2 linked regions of the Alicyclobacillus sp. SO9 genome follow. The protein of the gene in region 1 binds, or shares a complex with, the protein of each later gene. Links are inferred from orthologs where the notes say so. Each region holds a gene or a part of one and is shown in the gene's direction. Other genes may lie near its edges. The genes, in order: dnaG and dnaB.

Region 1 (3,252 bases):
CCTGAAGTGATGATTCCGTTAGCAGGACATGTGGCAGAACTTCGGCGGATGCGTAAATTAGTGGAAGACACGGCACGAGAAGTTCAAGCAGAGAGAGGAAGTTCAGTACCGGTCGTTGTAGGAACCATGATTGAAGTGCCACGAGCAGCGTTAACCGCTGATGAAATGGCACAAGAAGCAGAATTCTTCTCATTTGGAACCAATGATTTAACCCAAACCACCTTCGGATACAGCAGAGATGACGCAGAAGGCAAGTTTCTGCAAACCTATCTCAACGACAAGGTGCTTCAAGACAATCCTTTTGAAGTGTTGGACAGGGACGGCGTCGGCCGGTTGATTAAAATTGCGACGTCTGAAGGAAGGAAAGCCAAGCCTCAATTGAAGGTTGGAATTTGCGGTGAACACGGCGGTGAGCAACACTCTATTGCCTTTTGTCATGAACAGAATCTGACTTATGTCAGTTGTTCTCCGTTTCGCGTACCGCTGGCCAGATTAGCCGCAGCGCAAGCCGCGATTCGCGCATAACCTGAGCAGTGTAACATAAGTGTCGTTTGCAAGCCATATACTTCAACGTAGATACTTGTGTGGATAAATTTAACTAGCGCCGTCGATACTAGAGGTTGTTTACTGCAAAATATGCAGACTGTGTATAGATTCTCGGTCGACGGCGCATCTTCAAAGTTAGGATTTTAAAAATAAAAGGAGGAAAAGTGACGCTTTCTGTAGAATAATTTCAAAGCAACTTCATATGAAGCTGAAACATGCACAAGCAACGTTGTGTCATCCAGTGGACGGAGACAGGCGTAATCCTTTTGCGGTAGTTAGAAGGTGATGGGATGGCTCTGATCCCAGATTGGTTTGTCGACGAGGTTAGACAACGGACTGACATAGTAGACGTTGTGTCAGAGCACGTACAACTACGACGAACAGGCAGGTCATTCGTAGGGCTATGCCCGTTTCATAGCGAGCGAACACCGTCCTTCTCTGTTTCCGCAGACCGGCAGTTATATCATTGCTTTGGATGTGGTACAGGTGGAACGGTCATTCACTTTGTTATGGAAATCGAAGGTGTCGAGTTCACTCAGGCCGTAACGCTCTTGGCAGAGCGAGCCCAGTTGGAGATTCCCGCTGAACTCAAAGAACGAACACAGGTCCAAGTTCCTTCGGAAAAAAATTCGTTACAGCGCATGAGAGATGCGCATGAATTGGCGGCAAAACTGTATAACTATATTTTAATGAATACCAGTGCCGGTGTGCAAGCCCTGAAGTACCTCGAAGAACGAGGAATTTCAAAGCAAACGGCTGTCGCGCATCAACTGGGGTTCGCACCCTTTTCAAACAGTACACTAACTTCTTTTTTGCAAAAAAGAGGGTTTGCTGTGTCTGTATTGACAGAAGCAGGTCTTGCCGTACAAATGGGGGAACAGGTGGCCGACCGGTTCCGCGGGCGACTTATCATTCCAATTGCAAACGCGAAAGGTCAAATTGTTGCATTCGGCGGACGTGCAATCCGTCCAGACGCAAAACCGAAGTATTTAAATTCTCCTGAGACGGCTATCTTTCACAAGGGAAGGATTCTCTACAACCAGTATGTAGCACGGAAAGAGATTCGTCAAACAGGAACGGCGGTTTTACTGGAAGGATATATGGACGTCATTGCAGCGGAGCAGGCTGGTGTTCAAAACGCAATGGCCAGTCTCGGTACGGCTTTTACGGAAGAACAGGCAGCCATCATTAAACGGTGGGCAAATCGGCTTGTCTTGGCATATGACGGAGACGAAGCAGGACAATCAGCCACAGTTCGTGCTGCAGAAATTGCAGCCGCAGTGGATTTAGATGTGCGTGTCGCTGCGCTCCCGGACGGCAAAGACCCCGATGAATTCATTCGAGAACATGGTGCTGCAGCCTTCCAAAGGCTGCTGCAGGAGCAGACCTTAACCGTAGTTGAATTTCAGCTTTCCCGGCTTCGAAGCCACTCTGATTTACGTACGTCCGCTGGCGTAAATGAATTTATCAGGAAGGCTCTGGAACTGCTTCACGAGTGGTCAACTCCAATCGAACAAGAGACGATTATCAAAGCCTTGGCGAAAGAATTTCACGTTTCTGCCGAAACTTTGAAGGAAGAGTACACCCTTATAGCGAAGCGATCAACCAGGGAACACCGCAAGGTGCGACAGACTTCGAGGAACTTTGAGATTGCTCAAAGTCAACACCGCAAGTTGCAACGAGGAAATGTAATTGCGGCTAACAGACTGCTGCAGGCAGCTCTGCAAAGTCCTGCCGCTGCGACGTTCCTTATGAACAACGAGGTCATGGAGTTGGTATTGCCTGAGCAGACTGCCCTCCTGGCACACCTTTATGCGTACTTTGCAGAGCACCAGGAATACAGTTCAGCGGATTTACTGGAGGCTCTGGAAGACGCACCACTGGTGGACCTCGCATCTTCTTTGCTGATGGAGGATGCACCAAGTACAGATGAAGCTGTACTAAAGGATTATTTGCGGACGATTCGGCTTCAGGAAGCGGAACACAAGTATAAGGCTCTGCTGGATGAAAGCTTGCGGGCTACTCAGTCTGGAGACCGGAGTTTGGTTGAAGAGTTGAAGAAGCAAATTGTCCTAGTGCAGAGACAGATTCAGCAGTTGAAACTGCCCCGTACTGAACTGTAAGGTTGCGGGGGTGAAGGAGGCGGGAAAAGGAATGAAAAATACAGATATAAAAGAAGAAGCCCGCGAAGAGGCTGGACTCACCCTTCAGGATGTAAAAGCGGCCCTGACTGCGTTAGGGAAGCAAAGAGGGACCCTCACATACGCTGAGATTGCAAAGCGCCTGTCGCCGTTCGACTTAGACCCGGATCAGCTGGATGAGTTCTTCGATCAGTTGTCTGACGTAGGCGTTGAGGTCGCCAACGAGCGCACGGAAGGATTCAGCGATGAGGAAGATGAGGAAGATGAGGAGGAAGCAGCCGAGGAGGAAGATGAAAAAATCGACCTCAACGATCTGACCATGCCTCCTGGTGTGAAAATCAGCGATCCCGTGCGTATGTATCTCAAAGAAATTGGCCGGGTTCCGCTCTTGTCTGCTGCTGAAGAAATTGAGTTGGCGAAGCTGATTGAAGAAGGCGACGAAGAAGCAAAAAGAAGGCTTGCAGAAGCCAACCTTCGTCTTGTCGTCAGCATCGCGAAACGGTATGTCGGACGCGGTATGCTGTTCCTCGATTTGATTCAGGAAGGAAATCTGGGTCTTATCAAG
Region 2 (3,136 bases), 2.0 Mb from region 1 along the record:
AATCATTATTGGTGTCTTTGACATTGCCAATCGAGCGCGCCATAACATTGAGAAAAAATAGAGTAGACCTTCCAATAAACATGTGCTGGCAATGCCATAATGAGAACTACTGTCTCAGAGGCAGATGGACATCTTCCAGAAAGGGGTTTGTTTCATGAAGGTAATCCTGTTAACGAACGTGAAGGGTCAGGGTCAAGAGGGAGACGTGGTTGATGTCTCACCGGGATACGGCAGAAATTACTTATTACCCAGGAAACTTGCAGTAGAAGCTACGGAAGCGGCAATGAAGGAGCTTCAAGACAAAAAGAAAGAAGAGCAGCGCTTGGCTGCAGCGGAGAAACGTGCTGCAGAGGAACTGGCCTCCAAGCTGGAGACTCATCGCGTGGCGATTACCACGCAGGCGGGTGAGGGCGGTCGATTGTTCGGAGCTGTAACGACCAAGCATATTGCAGATGCTCTTGAACAACAGGGGTTCAATGTTGACAAGCGGAAGATTCAATTATCGGAGCACATCAAGTCTTTAGGCACCCACAAGGTCCAAATCAAATTGCACCCTGAAGTTACTGCCACGGTCAACGTAGATGTACAGGAAGGTTGAGCAATGACTAAGGGAGTAGAGCAAAATGAGTGAAAGTGCAGCGCGGTCACCAGAACCCAACTTGAATCTGGATACAATTCGCATGCCGCCCCACAACATTGAAGCTGAACAAGCGGTTTTGGGCGCTATGTTAATTTCCAGTGAAGCAGTCTCTGAAGCTGCAGAGTGGCTGGAACCGGATGATTTCTATACCAATGGACACCAACACATTTTTCGCGCCATGCGTGGAATTTACGAAAACGGAAATCCGGTTGACGTTGTTACGGTCATTGAAGCTCTTCAGAAACATGAGGGAGTCTTGGAGAGTCTTGGCGGCTCTGAGTATGTCATCAATCTAGCCGCAGCGATGCCGACAGTGCTTCACGTGGAACATTATGCAGCAATCGTTCGCGAAAAGGCGTTGCTGAGAAGAATTATTCAAGTCTCCCAGGAGATTGGGACAGCCTCTTTCCGAGCGGATTCTGATGCTGAAGATGTTTTGGCAGAGGCAGAAAGAAAGATCCTCGATTTGTCGCAGAACCAGCGTGTCCGCGATTTTACTCACATCGGAGACGTGCTCGAAACAACCTATGAGCAAATTGAGCAGTTGTTTGAAAACGAGGGCAAACTTACGGGTGTGCCAACGGGCTACAGTGAATTGGACAGGATGACAAGCGGGTTCCAAAAGTCGGATTTGATTATTGTAGCTGCGCGGCCGTCCGTGGGTAAGACAGCGTTTGCTCTGAACATTGCTCAGAATGTGGCCGTTCGCGCTGGCCAAGCCGCTGCAATCTTTAGTCTAGAAATGGCCAAGGAGCAACTTGTCCAACGTATGCTGTGTGCTGAAGCCTACATTGACAGTCACAAGCTTCGCACAGGCACGTTGGAGGATGAAGATTGGCCGAGGCTGTCAATGGGGGTCAGTACCTTGGGCAGCGCCCCGATTTACATTGACGACACGCCGGGCATCACAGTTCCAGAAATGCGAAGCAAGTTGCGCAGACTGAAATCGCAGTATGGGTTAGGGTTTGTCGTGATTGATTATCTACAGTTGATTCATGGACGAAGAGGTTCCGGCGAAAATAGACAACAGGAAATCTCCGAGATCTCTCGAATGTTAAAACAGATGGCGAGAGAGTTGGAAGTGCCAGTGGTCGCGTTGGCCCAGTTGAGTCGGTCAGTCGAGCAGAGGCAGGACAAGCACCCGATGCTCTCCGACATTCGTGAGTCAGGGAGTATTGAGCAGGATGCTGATATTGTTGCATTTTTGTATCGTGACGATTACTATGATCCCGAATCAGAGAAGAAAAACATTGTCGAAATACTGATTGCGAAGCAAAGAAATGGTCCTACAGGAACAGTGGAGCTTGTTTTTCTGAAAAACTACAACAAATTCGTAAATCTAGAGAAGGCTCATAGCGAGTAAGGTGACAGGATTGACGCCACAAACAGATAGCAGGTTAACCAGGGGTGAGCACCAAAAGCAGCTTGCGCGGCGCAGAAGAATGATCCGTAAACGCCGACGCAGCAGGGTTCGGCGTGTACGTATGCTGAGGTCTGTACAAACAACTCGCTTTTGGATACGTACTTTTACTGTTCTGGCTATCTTGCTTTGTGTGGCCTTCTGGTCTCGCTACGCCTACGTATACGATGTACCGGCATACGCTCAGCGGGGTGAGCTAGTTGGAGTCAATGCCTATATTACACGAAAGTCATGGTGGTTCGGACCGCCTGTGTTCGATTTAAGCAGTTACCAAACTGCTTCAATGAATCCCCTTGAACGCGACAAATACTCCACGTTACTGCACAATTTAGGTCGGTATCAGACCGTTGTCAAAAGTCCGAGATTCGTCTGGGTGCACCGTCATTAAAGGATAGGTTGGCCCAGTACTGCTGGCAGAGCTCACAGGCATAGGAGGCAATGAGATGTTTACGGTTTTGGTGGTGGAGGACGAAGAACCGATTGCCAATATACTGAAGTTCACACTGGAGCGGGAAGGGTTTGAAGTCATCACCGCCTTTGATGGTGAAGAGGCCGTCAGCATGGCCAAAGCTTATGAACCGGACCTGCTCCTGTTAGACATTATGCTTCCTGAAAAAGACGGATTTGAAGTCTGCCGCGAAATACGCAATTTCAGCATGGCCCCAGTCATTATGCTTACGGCTCGAGATTCAGAAGTGGACAAGGTCCTAGGATTGGAAATCGGTGCCGATGATTATGTGACCAAACCTTTTAGCGGCAGGGAACTGGTTGCGAGGGTCAAGGCGAATCTTCGCAGACAGTGGCAAGACCAAGACAATCATCAAGACCAAAACTCAAACCGCAGGCTTTTCATCGGTGATGTTGTAATTGACCTTAACCTCTATGAAGTGAAAAAGTCAGGCACGGACATCCCCTTGACACACCGCGAGTTTGAACTGCTGGCCACCATGGCAGCTCATCCCGGAATGGTCTATACCCGAGACCAACTGTTAACAGACGTTTGGGGAGACGACTATGAAGGGGACCTCCGTACCGTGGACGTGACAGTGCGGCGTTTGCGGGAAAAACTCGAGACG

Evidence for each region.
Region 2: the proteins of dnaG (region 1) and dnaB are in contact, whole or in part, in a crystal structure (PDB 2R6A), measured with the Geobacillus stearothermophilus proteins. The link is inferred for Alicyclobacillus sp. SO9 from one-to-one orthologs. Residues at the interface, in WP_049624496.1 of Geobacillus stearothermophilus: Lys456, Leu457, Leu458, Pro459, Ala460, Asn463, Ala464, Leu467, Leu535, Leu536, Ile537, Ala538, Gln544, Glu545, Asp548, Tyr549, His552; in WP_033016901.1 of Geobacillus stearothermophilus: Ser13, Glu15, Ala16, Gln18, Glu91, Leu92, Asp94, Ala95, Val96, Pro97, Thr98, Ala99, Ala100, Asn101, Tyr104, Tyr105, Ile108.

Annotation. Positions count from the first base shown.
Region 1 is NZ_CP066339.1:3,223,830-3,227,081, reverse strand. What follows is about bases 324-3,252. They hold dnaG (DNA primase), read left to right. Parts: upstream 324-836; coding sequence 837-2,669; downstream 2,670-3,252. Other genes in these bases: rpoD (RNA polymerase sigma factor RpoD), read left to right, coding at 2,701-3,252; ppdK (pyruvate, phosphate dikinase), read left to right, coding at 324-525. In the rest of the region: more of ppdK, read left to right, coding at 1-323. UniProt on the Escherichia coli protein: RNA polymerase that catalyzes the synthesis of short RNA molecules used as primers for DNA polymerase during DNA replication.
Region 2 is NZ_CP066339.1:5,174,820-5,177,955, reverse strand. The notes cover bases 1-2,813. They hold dnaB (replicative DNA helicase), read left to right. Parts: upstream 1-623; coding sequence 624-2,003; downstream 2,004-2,813. Other genes in these bases: GI364_RS24155 (response regulator), read left to right, coding at 2,504-2,813; GI364_RS24160 (hypothetical protein), read left to right, coding at 2,014-2,448; rplI (50S ribosomal protein L9), read left to right, coding at 155-598; GI364_RS24175 (DUF2232 domain-containing protein), read left to right, coding at 1-61. Outside these bases: more of GI364_RS24155, read left to right, coding at 2,814-3,136. UniProt on the Escherichia coli protein: The main replicative DNA helicase, it participates in initiation and elongation during chromosome replication. Travels ahead of the DNA replisome, separating dsDNA into templates for DNA synthesis.